3 regions of the Roseateles sp. FW301-B2 genome follow, and region 3 is predicted to be linked to each of the others. Evidence: predicted binding sites of a transcription regulator. Region 3 holds the regulator's gene; each other region holds the start of a gene.
The links. Region 3 encodes sigma-54, which starts transcription at its own class of promoters, with help from an activator protein. Its sites were predicted from a motif close to TGGCANGNAANCTGCTTT; they were not measured.
Positions count from the first base shown of each region.

Region 1: glnA (type I glutamate--ammonia ligase) is a predicted target of sigma-54. The motif match lies at 3,310-3,327, and genes of this name have one in related genera.
Region 2: AC3WQY_RS09680 (PEP-CTERM sorting domain-containing protein) is a predicted target of sigma-54. The motif match lies at 2,686-2,703, and genes of this name have one in related genera.

Region 1 is NZ_JBYTBE010000001.1:109,262-113,573, reverse strand. It holds gene glnL (nitrogen regulation protein NR(II)) at 1-1,089, opposite strand, end outside; gene AC3WQY_RS00485 (hypothetical protein) at 1,123-1,644, opposite strand; gene glnA (type I glutamate--ammonia ligase) at 1,795-3,210, opposite strand; gene AC3WQY_RS00475 (competence/damage-inducible protein A) at 3,473-4,267, opposite strand; gene AC3WQY_RS00470 (EI24 domain-containing protein) at 4,264-4,312, opposite strand, start outside.
Region 2 is NZ_JBYTBE010000011.1:25,572-29,883, forward strand. It holds gene AC3WQY_RS09665 (ABC transporter permease) at 1-708, opposite strand, end outside; gene AC3WQY_RS09670 (ABC transporter permease) at 906-1,874, opposite strand; gene AC3WQY_RS09675 (peroxiredoxin) at 1,950-2,498, opposite strand; gene AC3WQY_RS09680 (PEP-CTERM sorting domain-containing protein) at 2,745-3,530, shown strand; gene AC3WQY_RS09685 (MATE family efflux transporter) at 3,615-4,312, opposite strand, start outside.
Region 3 is NZ_JBYTBE010000031.1:25,715-30,026, reverse strand. It holds gene AC3WQY_RS19025 (bifunctional diguanylate cyclase/phosphodiesterase) at 1-1,272, opposite strand, end outside; gene AC3WQY_RS19020 (RNA polymerase factor sigma-54) at 1,337-2,848, opposite strand; gene lptB (LPS export ABC transporter ATP-binding protein) at 2,852-3,631, opposite strand; gene lptA (lipopolysaccharide transport periplasmic protein LptA) at 3,628-4,281, opposite strand.

The DNA.
Region 1 (4,312 bases), on a different contig from region 3:
GGGCAAAGGCAAGGTAATTCGAAAGTCGGTCCGACCTGGTTCGCTGTCGCAGTCGATCATGCCTTGATGTTGTTGGACGATCGTCTGCGACAAGGTGAGCCCGAGACCCGATCCGCCGTCCCGGCCGGAGACCAGGGGGAAGAAGATCCGGTCACGGATCTCGGCCGGCACACCAGGGCCGTTATCTTCGATATGCAATTCCAGTGCCAAGCGCCAGCGCTGCTTACCAATCGTGACCTGTCGGGCCACGCGCGTGCGCAGGGTGATCTGCGCATCGCCGGCCGCGATGCGCGCCTGCAGCGCCTGGGCGGCGTTCTGCACGATGTTGAGCACCGCCTGGATCAGCTGCTCGCGGTCGCCGCGGAAATCGGGCAGCGAGGTGTCGTAGTCGCGCACCAGCCTGAGCCCCTTGGGGTACTCGGCCAGGATCACCGAACGCACGCGCTCGCAGACCTCGTGGATGTTCACATCGCCCACCACCTGGGCAAAGCGGTGCGGCGCCAGCAGGCGGTCCACCAGCGATTGCAACCGGTCGGCCTCGTGGATGATGACCGAGGTGTACTCCTGCAGCTCGGGCCCCATGTCGGTGGGCTCCAGCTCCAGCGCCAGCAGCTGGGCCGCGCCGCGTATGCCGCCCAGCGGGTTCTTGATCTCGTGCGCCAGATTGCGTATCAGCTCCTTGGTGGCCTGCACCTGGTCGAGCTTGCGTTCATCGCGGTCCTGGCGCGTCTGCTGCGCGTTCTCGATCAGCTCGACCAGCAGCTGCTGCGGATCGTCGGTCTGGCTGACGATCACATGCACGGGTAGCAGGTCCTCATGCACGCGCGGGCCGCGGCGCAGGAGCGCATCGAAACGGCTGCTGGAATAGGCATTGCGCGCCACGCCGTCCATGGCCTCGCGCAGGCGCGCGGTGTCGGCAAACCAGTCGAACAGCTGGCTGCGCTGCACCGCGCGGCGCGACAGCCGCATCGCGGTCTCGAAGGCGGCGTTGGCGAACTCGCATTCGCCGTTGGGCCGCACCACGGCCACCATCGTGGCCAGAGAGTCGAAGGCCGCAAAGGCGGCATACGCAGAGCTGTCGTCGTTCATCGCGTCGGGTGGCCTGCCCCAACACGGGCAGACTCAGGGGAGTTTGCTGAGCTCTCGCTTGAGAGCCTGGATATCGGCTTCCTGGCGCGCGATGCCGGCCTTGAGCTCGGCCACGCGGTCCAGATACTTCTGGTAGTTGCGCTCGTCGCCGCGGCGCTCGGGGTTGCCGCCCGCGTACTCGCGCTGCAGATTGGCCAGGCGCTCCTCGCTGTCGCGCAACTCGGTCTCCAGCACGCGCCGGCGCTCGTTGTCGCGGCCACGCTGCTGGCTGGGGTCGATGCGCGCATCAGGCCCTCCGCGCGAGGCGGCCCCTTCGGCAGGTTGGGCCGACGGTGCCGGCTTGGCCCGCGCCGGCGCCTGCAGCACCGTGATGGGCGTGCCCTCGATGGTGCGACAGCCCTTTTCCTGGGCCTCCTTGGCCGAGAGCGCGTCGGTGTAGAGCACCGGCGGCCCGGGGCAGCGGTACACCACGCCCTGGGCCTGCGCCCCGCCTGCCGCCAACAGGGCGCTGAGCAGCAGGAACTGGGCTTGCTTCTTGGGTCGCTGGATGTGCATCGGCCGAATCGTCGAGAGGAAGGAACCAGGCTCGCATTGTGGCCCATGACGGCGCAGCAACAAAAAAGGACGGCTCGCGCCGTCCCTCTCCTGCCCTGGCAGCCTGCGGCGCGCCGTGTTGCTTCTCAACACGCACGCCGCGCGCTCCCATCACAGCGAGTAGTACATGTCGTACTCGACCGGGTGGGTGGCCATGCGGAAGCGCGTCACTTCCTGCATCTTCAGCTCGATGTAGGCATCGAGGAAGCTGTCGGTGAACACGCCGCCCTTGGTCAGGAAGGCACGGTCCTTGTCCAGATAGTCCAGCGCCTGGTCCAGGCTGTGGCAGACGGTCGGGATCTTCGCGTCTTCTTCCGGCGGCAGGTGGTACAGATCCTTGGTGGCGGCTTCGCCCGGGTGGATCTTGTTCTCCACGCCGTCCAGACCGGCCATCATCAGTGCCGCGAAGCACAGATAGGGGTTGGCCGAAGGATCGGGGAAGCGCGCCTCGATGCGGCGGCCCTTGGGGTTGGCCACATAGGGGATGCGGATCGAGGCCGAGCGGTTCTTGGCCGAGTAGGCCAGCTTCACCGGGGCTTCGAAGCCGGGCACCAGACGCTTGTACGAGTTCGTACCGGGGTTGGTGATGGCGTTCAGCGCGCGTGCATGCTTGATGATGCCGCCGATGTAGTACAGCGCGAAGTCGCTCAGACCGGCATAGCCATCACCGGCGAACAGGTTCTTGCCGTCCTTCCAGATCGACTGGTGCACGTGCATGCCGGAGCCGTTGTCGCCAACGATGGGCTTGGGCATGAAGGTCGCGGTCTTGCCATAGGCATGGGCGACGTTCTGGATCACGTACTTCTGCAGTTGCAGCCAGTCGGCGCGCTTGGTCAGGGTGCTGAACTTGGTGCCGATTTCCATCTGGCCGGCGTTCGCCACTTCGTGGTGATGCACTTCGACCGGGATGCCCAGTTGTTCCAGAATCAGGCACATTTCCGAGCGCATGTCCTGGCCGGCGTCGACCGGGGGCACGGGGAAATAGCCGCCCTTGACGGTGGGACGGTAGCCGCTGTTGCCGTGCTCGTATTCCTTGCCGGTGTTCCAGGCGGCTTCTTCGGATTCGATCTTGAAGAAGCAGCCGGACATGTCATTGCCCCAGCGGATCGAGTCGAAGATGAAGAACTCGGGCTCGGGGCCGAAGTAGGCGGTGTCGCCCAGGCCGGAGGCCTTCAGATAGGCTTCGGCGCGCTTGGCCAGCGAACGCGGATCGCGCTCATAGGCCTTGCCGTCGGCCGGGTCGACCACGTCGCAGGACAGGATCAGGGTCGGCTCTTCGAAGAAGGGGTCGATATTGGCGGTGTCGGGATCCGGCATCAGCAGCATGTCGGAGGCTTCGATGCCCTTCCAGCCAGCGATCGACGAACCGTCAAAGGCATGACCGGAGGAGAACTTGTCCTCGTCGAAATGCGACACGGGCACGGAAACGTGCTGCTCTTTGCCACGGGTATCGGTGAAGCGGAAGTCGACGAACTTGACTTCGTTTTCCTTCACCATCTTCATCACGTCGGCGACGGTCTTGGCCATCAATCACTCCTAGCGGAACGGGGGTAGATCGGATCTGAGAATTCGGCGGGGGTCTGGGTCCATGCGGATGCACGGGGCCCGACTCATGCACCGTTTAAGTAAGCAGGTTGCGTGCCAACTTGAGACCAGCCGGCGCAGCCCGAGCGCCAGCGCGGTGCATGCCCGCTGGCCCGCGGATTATGCGCTTGTGGGGCTTGCGTCACCATGACGCCGCCAGGGCGGCCACCGAACCGCGCACCAATCAAGTGCCGCGGTCGGGCTCTTATCGCACCAACTCGGTGCCAATGCGCGCACCATATTGGGACAGCCCCTGCTTGAGCGCCGCATAGGCCGGCTCCAGACGATCGGCGTCGCCCTTCACGCCCAGCTCGATATGGCGGCCCCATTGCGGATGGTCGACGCTGGGCAGGCTGAAGACCTTGATGCCGGGGAAGTCGGCCTCGATGCGTTCCATCAGCGGCGCCAGCGTGGCCTCCAGTGCCCCCAGCACGATCAGCGACTTCTCGCGCGTACCCAGCGCCCGGTGCAGATCGGCATGGCGCTGGTCCAGCACCCACTCGATCATCGGATGGGCCATCACCGGGAAGCCCGGCACGAAGTAGACCGTGCCGACGAAGAAGCCCGGAATCTGGTTGTAGGGATTGGGGATGATGCCCGCGCCCGCCGGGAACTCGCCCATCTGGAAGCGGCGCTGCGCATCCGGCGAATCGATCGCGATCTCGCTGCCCTGCTCCGCCGCGATCTGCTGCACGCGCTGCCAGATCAGGGCCTTGGCCTGCGGGTGCAGGGTCAGGTCTTGCCCCAGCGCGGCGGCGGCGGCCTGGCGGGTGTGGTCGTCGGGCGTGGCGCCGATGCCGCCGCAGCTGAACACCAGGTCGCCGCTGGCAAAGGCGCGCGCGAGCTCGGCCGTGAGGCGCGCGCGCTCGTCGCCCAGGTACTGGGCCCAGCTGAGCGTGAGGCCGCGGGCGGCCAGCAGCTCGATCACCTTGGCCAGGTGCTTGTCCTGGCGTTTGCCCGAGAGGATCTCGTCGCCAATGATGATGAGGCCGATGTTCATGGCAGCAACGGCGGCGCGGCCGTGGTCTGGGCCTGCTCGGGCAAG
Region 2 (4,312 bases), on a different contig from region 3:
GGCCTCGGCCAGCATGCGGCCCCAGGAGGGCTCGGGCGGCTGGCTGCCCAGGCCCAGAAAGGCCAGCGCCGCCTCCGCCAGGATGGCTAGGCCGAACTGGATGGTGGCCTGCACGATCAGCAGCGGCAGCAGATTGGGCAGCACATGCACCCAGGCAATCGCCAGCGGGCCGCGCCCGAAGGCGCGCGCGGCGCGCACATAGTCGCGCTGCCACTGCACCAGCGCCGCGCCGCGCGTCAGGCGCGCATACACGGGCACGCTGTGCAGGGCGATCGCCAGCACCGCGACGGCAAGACCTGGCCCCAGCGTGGCGGCGAGCAGGATGGCCAGCAGCAGGGCCGGGAAGGCATAGCCGAGATCGGCGGCGCGCATGATGAGCTCCTCGCACCAGCCGCGTCGCGCCGCCGCCAGCAGACCCAGGCCAGCCCCCAGCAGCAGGCCCAGGCCGGCCGCACAGGCGCCCACCAGCAGGGCATTGCGCGCGCCCGCCATCAGCTGGCTCAGCAGGTCGCGGCCCAGGCCGTCGGTGCCCAGCCAATGGGCGGCGCTGGGCGGCTGCAGCTTGGCGGCCAGCTCGATCTCGGCGGGCGGCCAGGGCGTCCACAGCAGCGAGAGCAGGCCCGTCAGCGCCACCGCCAGCACGATGGCGGCGCCGGCGCAGAAGCCGCGATGGCGCCGCGCGCGGGGCCAGAAGCCGTTTGCTTGCATGTCAGTTATCCGCTCCGCGTTCGCGGCACCCGCGACGCATGAACCCGGTGCTCGGGCCGAGCGCCGGGCCGCCCCAAGCCGGCCCGCGCTGGCGATGTGCTTGCCGGTCAATCCGGCAAGCATCGCCGTCCCCGCGGGGGACCGACCGGGCTCGCCCACGTTCAGCGGGGCGAGATTGGGCGAGGGGTTGTTTTACTTCAGCCATGTTCGCGCTCCCTGCGCAGGCGCGGGTCCAGCGCCAGGTAGAGCAGGTCCACCACGAAGTTCAGCAGCAGCACCAGCGCCACCAGCAGCAGCACGCCATTGCGCAGCACCATCAGGTCGCGGTTGGCCACCGCCTGGAACAGCAGCCGGCCCAGCCCGGGCAGCTGGAAGATGTTCTCCACCACGATGGTGCCGGCCAGCAGGTTGGCGAACTGCAGGCCCATCACGGTGACGATGGGGATCAGCGCATTGCGCAAGGCATGGTGCAGCAGGATGCGCGGCTCGCTGGCGCCAGCGGCGCGCGCGCTGCGCACATAGTCCTCACCCAGCACCTCCAGCAGGGCCGAGCGGGTGATGCGCGCCAGGATGGCGGCCTGGGTGAGCGCCAGCGCCAGCGCCGGCAGGGCCAGGGCCTGCAGCGCCGGGCCCAGGCCGCCGCCCTCGGCCGCACGCCAGCCCGGGAAGCCGCCGGCCGCGACCCATTGCAGCTTCACCGCGAACAACAGCATCAGCAGGATGGCAAACCAGAAGCTGGGCGTGGCCAGCCCCAGCTGGCTCAGCAGCATCACCAGCAGATCGCCCGGGCGGCCGCGCCGCGCCGCCGCGTAGCCGCCCGCCGCCAGCGCGATCAGCGCCGCCAGCGCCATCGCCAGCAGGGCCAGCGGCAGGGTCACCACCAGGCGCTCGGCGATCAGCTCGGCCACCGGCGCGCCATAGGCATGCGAAAGCCCCATCTCGCCGCGCGCCAGGCCGGCCAGCCAGTCCAGGTAGCGCAGCGCGGCGGGCCGCTGCAGGCCCAGTTGCTCGGCCAGCGCGGCCACCGCCTCGGGCGTGGCCTCACTGCCCAGCATCAGCTGCGCCACATTGCCGGGCAGCACCTCCAGCAGCCCGAAGATCAGCGCCGTGGCCGCCAGCAGGCTGATCAGCAGGCTGGCAATTCGCGGCAACAGGGCTCGTGGCATGGCGGTGGGTGAGGCGGCAGAGGCTGGCGGCACATTGTCACCGCGACCGGCCCGCCCTCCCCGCGCCCGCGCCGCTTACTTGCCCGCCGCCTTGAGCGCCTGCGCCGCCTTCAGCATCGCGCCGACATGGCCCTCGGGGCTCATGCTGGCATGCACGGCGGCGATCTTGCCGTCGCGCGAGATCAGGTAGGAGATGCGGTCGGCCATGCCGGGCACGATCTTCAGCGCGGCGTCGTAGTCCTTCATGACCTTGGCGCCGGCATCGGCCGCCACCGCGAACTTGCCGCGGCAAGCCTCTGTGCTGAACTTCTTGAGCGTCTCGATGTCGTCGTTGGACATGCCCAGCACCGTCACATCCAGCGCCTTGAACTGCTCGGTGGCCTCGGAGAACAGGTGCGCCTCGACGGTGCAGCCGCTGGTGAAGGCCTTGGGATAGAAGTACAGCAGCACCGGCCCCTGCTTGAGGCTGGCGGCCAGGCTGAACTTGTAGGGCGCGCCCGCCAGCGCGGCATCGGCTGCGAAGTCGGGCGCCGGCGCCCCCACCGGCAGGGCGGCAAAGGCGGCGCTGCTCAGCAGCAGGGTGGCGGTGGCGATGACCGTGGCGCAGGTGGTCTTGAGACGCATGGCAGACATCCTTTTTTCGGAAGCCCGCATCATGCCCGGCCGCCGCGCCGGCTGCGCCGGCCAGCGGAGAAACCATGTGGCCGCGGCCGGGCATAGATGTAACAAGCAGCCGAAAACACTTGTCGACATTTCTTACACATGCAAGAGATCTCGATATTCAAGTCTTGATTCATAAGGATTTTCCCTTTGGCCCGCTATTTGCATCCCAGGGGCCGGGTCCTTTTCATCAACGCAAAAAAGTTACAAATGAACAAACTGAAGAGCCTCTGCGCCGCCCTGGTACTGGGTGGCCTGACCGCCGCGCAAGCCGGCCCGATCCTGATCGTGAATGGCATGTCCACCACGTCCGAGGTGGGCACCACCACCGCCGTGACCAACAACCTGCAGGCCCTGCACCTGGCCGTTGGCAATACCGTTACCGTGGCCGACAGCCTGCCGCTCTCGCTGGCCGGCTATTCGCAGGTCTGGGACGTGCGCTTCAACACCGGCCTCGACGCCGGCGCGACGAGCGAATACAGCGCCTTCCTGTCGGCGGGCGGTGGCCTGTTCCTGATGGGCGAGAACTCCAGCTTCATGAGCCGCAACAACTCCATCCTGTCGCTGATCAGCGGCCTGGGCGGCGGCAGCATCGGCTTCAACGGTTGCTTCGATGGCTTCGAGAAGGTGTACGCCCCCTTCGACGGCCCGAACGCGGTGAGCAACGTGAACTACGCGGCCTCCGGCTGCTTCACCGGCCACGGCACCGGCAACTGGATCACCTCGCGCAACGACGGCTCGCTGGGCGCCGGCATTGCATTCGGCGTGGGCAGCCTGTCCGGCGCCAGCAAGGGTGCCCTGACCACCATCCTGGACGTCAACTTCATGATGAACCAGTACGACCTGCCGAACTCGCAGCAGCTGACCAAGAACCTGATTGGTTATGTGGGCGACCAGGTGGAGCCGCCGAACCGCGTGCCGGAACCCGGCGTGCTGGCCCTGGTGGGTCTGGCCGCCGCGGCAGCCGCCGTGGCGCGTCGCCGCAAGGCCGCCTGATCGGGCAAGCGCGGCCGCGCGCCGCCAGCCCGCAACGCGACCCGCAGCCTCCTGCAGGCTGCGGGTTTTTTCATGCCCGAGCCTTCAATGCGAGGCCTGCCGGCGCAGGCGCCGATGCGCCGCGCGCGCATGGGGCACCCAGCCATGGCGCGCCCAGCGCCGCCACATCAGCAGGCCGCGCAGCCATTCGTCGGCGGCGTAGGCGATCCAGATGCCCACCAGGCCCAGGCCCAGCACCTGGCCCAGCAGCCAGCTGCCGCCGGCCAGCACAACCAGCATCGAGGCCGCACCGGCCAGCACCGGATAGCGCGCGTCGCCGGTGGCGCGTAGCGCGTTGATCACCACCAGATTGAAGGTACGGCCGGGCTCCAGGATCACCGTCAGCCACATCAGGGTGACGGCCTGGGCGACGATGGCCTGGTCGTGCGTGAACAGGCGCAGCAGCCAGGGCGAGGCCAGCGCCGCCGCAGTGGCCACCGCCACGCTCACCAGCAGGCCGCGCCCCAGCGCGCGCCGCACCAGCCGGTGCGCGGCATGCAGCTGGCCGGCGCCGATCAGATGCCCGACCACGATCTCGGCCGCGAAGCCGGTGGCCAGGCCGAACAGCAGCACGAAGTACATCAGCTGCGAGGCATAGGAATGCGCGGCCAGGGCACCGGCGCCCAGCTGGCCGGCCACCGCGATGCTGACCATGAAGGCCAGGCGGTAGGCGATGTTCTCGGCCGCCCCGGGCAGACCGATGTGCAGCAGCCCGGCCAGCTCGCGGCGCGGCAGCCGCCACC
Region 3 (4,312 bases):
GACATCGCGGCCCAGCCCGATCACGCGCGGCGCGCCGCCTTCCAGATAACGCTTGATATGTGCGTCGTGCAGGCTGCGTTCGGGTTCGGCCATGAGCCGGTTGACGTTGCCGCCCAGCAGCTCGCGCGCCTGGTAGCCGAACATGCGGCAGGCCGCCGGGTTGATCGAGGCGATCACGCCATGGCGGTCGATGGTGATGACGCCATCGACCATGTTGTCGAGGATGGCCTGGGTCTGCTCGGCCTGGGCCTTCAGCGCCTGCGCGGCCTGCTGGCGCAGCCGGGCCAGCAGGCCGCGGCGGCGCTGCCAGAGCCACAGCGTCAGCGCGGCGCCCAGGCTCAGCGCCAGGCCCAGCTGCAGCAGCGCCTGGCGCTGGCGCAGCCAGGGCGCCTCGACGCTGGCCAGCGTGCGCCCCACCGCCACCACCAGCTGCTTGTCGACCGGCAGGCCGGCGGCGTGGACGCTGCGCGTGGCCACCAGGCGCAAGTCGTCGGTGAGGCGCGAATGCGCCAGCTGCAGGCTGGCCTCGCGCCCCTCGCTGAGATGCTGCTGCAGCACCGAGCCCGGCCGCTCCAGCAGATTGCGCCCCATCAGCTCCGGCTGCTCGGGCGCCAGCGTGAACAGCATGCCGTCCTGATGCGCCAGCGCGGCCCAGGTCTGCTCGGAGGGCTGGGCGGTCTGCAGCAGCAGGGCGAAGTAGTGCGGGTCCAGCAGCGCCATGACCAGGCCGACCGGCCGGTCGCGGTGATCGAAGAGCAGGCGGGCCAGGCTGATGGCATGCCCGGCCGGCGGGTCCAGCAGGGGGGGCGACAAATAGAGCATGCCGGCCTGCGGTTGGGCGCGCAGCGCCTGCACGGCGGCGTGCTGGTGCAGGTCCAGCTGCAGCAGGTCGACATGCGAGCTGGCCCTGACCTGGCCCTGGGCGTCCAGCAGCAACAGCGCGCGCACGCCCGGCATGGCCTGGGTCAGGGTGCGCATCAGGGGCTCGCCGTCCTGCTGCAGCTGGGCCGGCCGCCAGCCCGGCGCCTGCGAGGCCACCGTCTGCAGCGCGGCATGGGCCGCAATCATCTGCTGCGCGACGATGCCGTCCAGGGTGCGCACCAGGCCCTCGAGCTTCTCGCCCTCGTGGTGGCGCAGCGCCTCGCGTTCATTGGCCAGCCAGCCCAGCGCGAGGACCCAGGCCAGCGCCAGCACCAGCGCCAGCAAGGCCCAGGCGCGCCAGCGCCTCCAGGCATGGACGGCGGGCAGGTCGAGGTGGGACGGGGCGGACATCGAGGGATGCCACGGTACCCAGTCCGCGGGCATCAAGGCTTGATGTTTCTCAATCTGAGGCCGGCTACATGGCCTTGCGCAGATTGGCCGGCGCGATCTTCAGCGCTTCGCGGTATTTCGCCACGGTGCGGCGCGCCACCTGGATGCCCTGCTCCTCCAGCATGCTGGAAAGCTGGCTGTCCGAGAGCGGCTTGGCGGCATCCTCGGCGGCCACGAACTGCTTGATGAGGGCGCGCACCGCGGTGCTGGAGGCATTGCCGCCCGCCTCGGTGTTGAGCCCTGAGCCGAAGAAGTACTTGAGCTCGAAGGTGCCCCAGGGCGTGGCCATGTATTTGGCGGTGGTGACGCGCGAGATGGTGGACTCGTGCAGGCCCAGCTCGTCGGCGATCTCGCGCAGCACCAGCGGCTTCATCGCCAGCTCGCCATGCGAGAAGAAGCCCTTCTGGCGCTCCACGATGGCCTCGGAGACGCGCAGGATGGTGTCGAAGCGCTGCTGGATGTTCTTGATGAACCAGCGCGCCTCCTGCAGCTGCGTGCCCAGCGGCGAATTGCTGACGCCGCCGCGCGTCTGGCGCAACGCATGGGCGTAGAGCTCGTTGATGCGCAGCTTGGGCATCACGTCGGGGTTGAGCGTGACGCGGAAGCCGCGGCCGGACTTGCGCACGATCACGTCCGGCACCACCGCCGCCGCCTCGCTGCGCGCGAACTGGCGGCCCGGCTTGGGCTCCAGCTCGGTGATCATGCCCTGGGCCTCGCGCAGCAAGGCCTCGTCGGCGCCGGTGAGCGACATCAGGCGCTTCAGGTCGCGCTTGGCCAGCAGCTCGAGGTATTGCTTGCAGATCAGGATCGCCACCACCTGGGCCTGGCTGCGCGGCTTGGCGCGCAACTGCAGCAGCAGGCATTCGGACAGGTTGCGCGCGCCCACGCCCACCGGCTCCAGGCTCTGCAGCCACTTGAGCGCGCATTTGAGCGTGTCCAGCAGCTCCTCGCGCGCCTCGGCATCGGCATCGCCCGATAGCGCCTCGGTGAGCTCTTCCAGGCTGTCTTCCAGATAGCCGTCCTCGTTGAGCGACTCGATCAGCACCATCAGCGCGGCGCGGTCGGTCTGGCTCAGCTGCATGCCGGCGAGCTGGGCGTTCAGATGCTCCTGCAGCGAGATGCCGGGGCCTTGCTGTTCGGGGCGTTCGCCATCGTCGTCGCCGCTGCCGCTGCCCGTGCCGGGCGTCTCGCGGATGCCGTCGAAGTCGTCGCGCTCGGTGCCGTTCTCCCAGTCGTCGCGCTCGGTGGTGCCGAAGTCGTCGCCCTTGATCTCGGCCACCGCCTCGCCCTCGCCGCTGCTCTCCGCGCTCACTTCGGCCGCCGAGTCCTCGCGCTGCAGCGGCGCCGCCGCATCCAGGCGCACCGGCGCGGTCTCGCCAAACTCCTCGTCGGTTTCCAGCAGCGGGTTGCTGGTGAGCATCTGCTCCACCTCCTGGTTCAGCTCCAGGGTGGAGAGCTGCAGCAGACGGATGGACTGCTGCAGCTGCGGCGTCAGCGACAGATGCTGGGAGAGGCGTACCTGCAGCGACGGTTTCATCGCTTACATGCGGAAGTTTTCGCCGAGATAGACCTTGCGCACGTCCGGGTTCTCGACGATCTCTTGCGGGGTGCCCTCGGCCAGCACGGCGCCCTCGCTGATGATGTAGGCGCGGTCGCAGATGCCCAGGGTCTCGCGCACATTGTGGTCGGTGATCAGGACCCCGATGCCGCGCGCCTTCAGGAAGCTGATGATGCGCTGGATCTCCAGCACCGCGATCGGGTCCACGCCGGCGAAGGGCTCGTCCAGCAGGATGAAGCGCGGCTGCGTGGCCAGGGCGCGCGCGATCTCGACACGGCGCCGCTCGCCACCCGACAGCGAGGGCGCCGGGCTGTCGCGCAGCTTCTCGATGCTCAGCTCGTGCAGCAGGGTCTCCAGCGCGGCATCGATGCGGGCGCGGGGCCAGGCCTTGCCATGGTCGTCGAGCTGCAATTCCAGCACCGCGCGGATGTTTTCTTCCACCGTGAGCTTGCGGAAGATCGAGGCCTCCTGCGGCAGATAGCTCAGGCCCAGGCGCGCACGCTGGTGGATGGGCAGGCGCTGCACCGGCTGGCCGTCGATGCGAATCTCGCCGGCATCGGCGCGCACCAGGCCCACGATCATGTAGAAGCTGGTGGTCTTGCCGGCGCCATTGGGGCCCAGCAGGCCCACCACCTCGCCGCTGTGCACGTCCACATGCACGTTCTTGACGACGCGGCGCACGCCATAGGTCTTTTGCAGGCCTTCCGCCTCCAGCCGGCTGGGCGCGATGCCGGTCTCCAGCGCCGGGGTGTGCTGCGTCATGAAGGCTTGCGCGGGCTGGTCTGCAGGGTCGGGCTGGTTTGCAGCGGCAGCGGGGCGGAGGCGGCAGGCGCCGCGCTGCCCTCGGCGGCGCTGGCGGCCCTGGGCATCAGCACCACGCGCACGCGGCCGCTGGGATGCGGCGAGGCCAGGCCGCCGTCGACGCTGAAGACCTCGCTGCGGTTGTCGTAGACGATCAGCGCACCGGTGATCTCGTCGGCCACCGCGTCGCCGCGCACGCGGCGCACCACCGCGTTGCCGACGAAGCGCACGGTGTCGGAGCGGCTGTCGTACTCGAGCTGGTCGGCCGTGCCCTCGATGGCCTCGCCGGCCACGTCGCGCGCCTGGCGGAACTGCACCGGCTTGCCGGTCTCGCCGCTGGCGTAGGCCTGGTGGTAGCCGTCCGAGGTCTCACGCACATCCATGCGCTCGGCCTTCAGGAGCATGCTGCCCTTGCTGAGGATCACGTTGCCGTTGAACTCGGTGCGCTGGTTCACCACATCGAGCCGGCCGCCGCGCTCCGAGCTGATGTTGACGGGCTTGTTGCGGTCCGCCTTCTCGGCCCGCGCCAGCCCCGAGGCCAGCAGGGATGCAAGGCACGCGCAGCACAGGAGGCTGCGGGCGGAGGTCGAGCTGGGCGTGGGGGTGGGCATAGGCGGCATAGAACTTGCAGACCATTCTAGC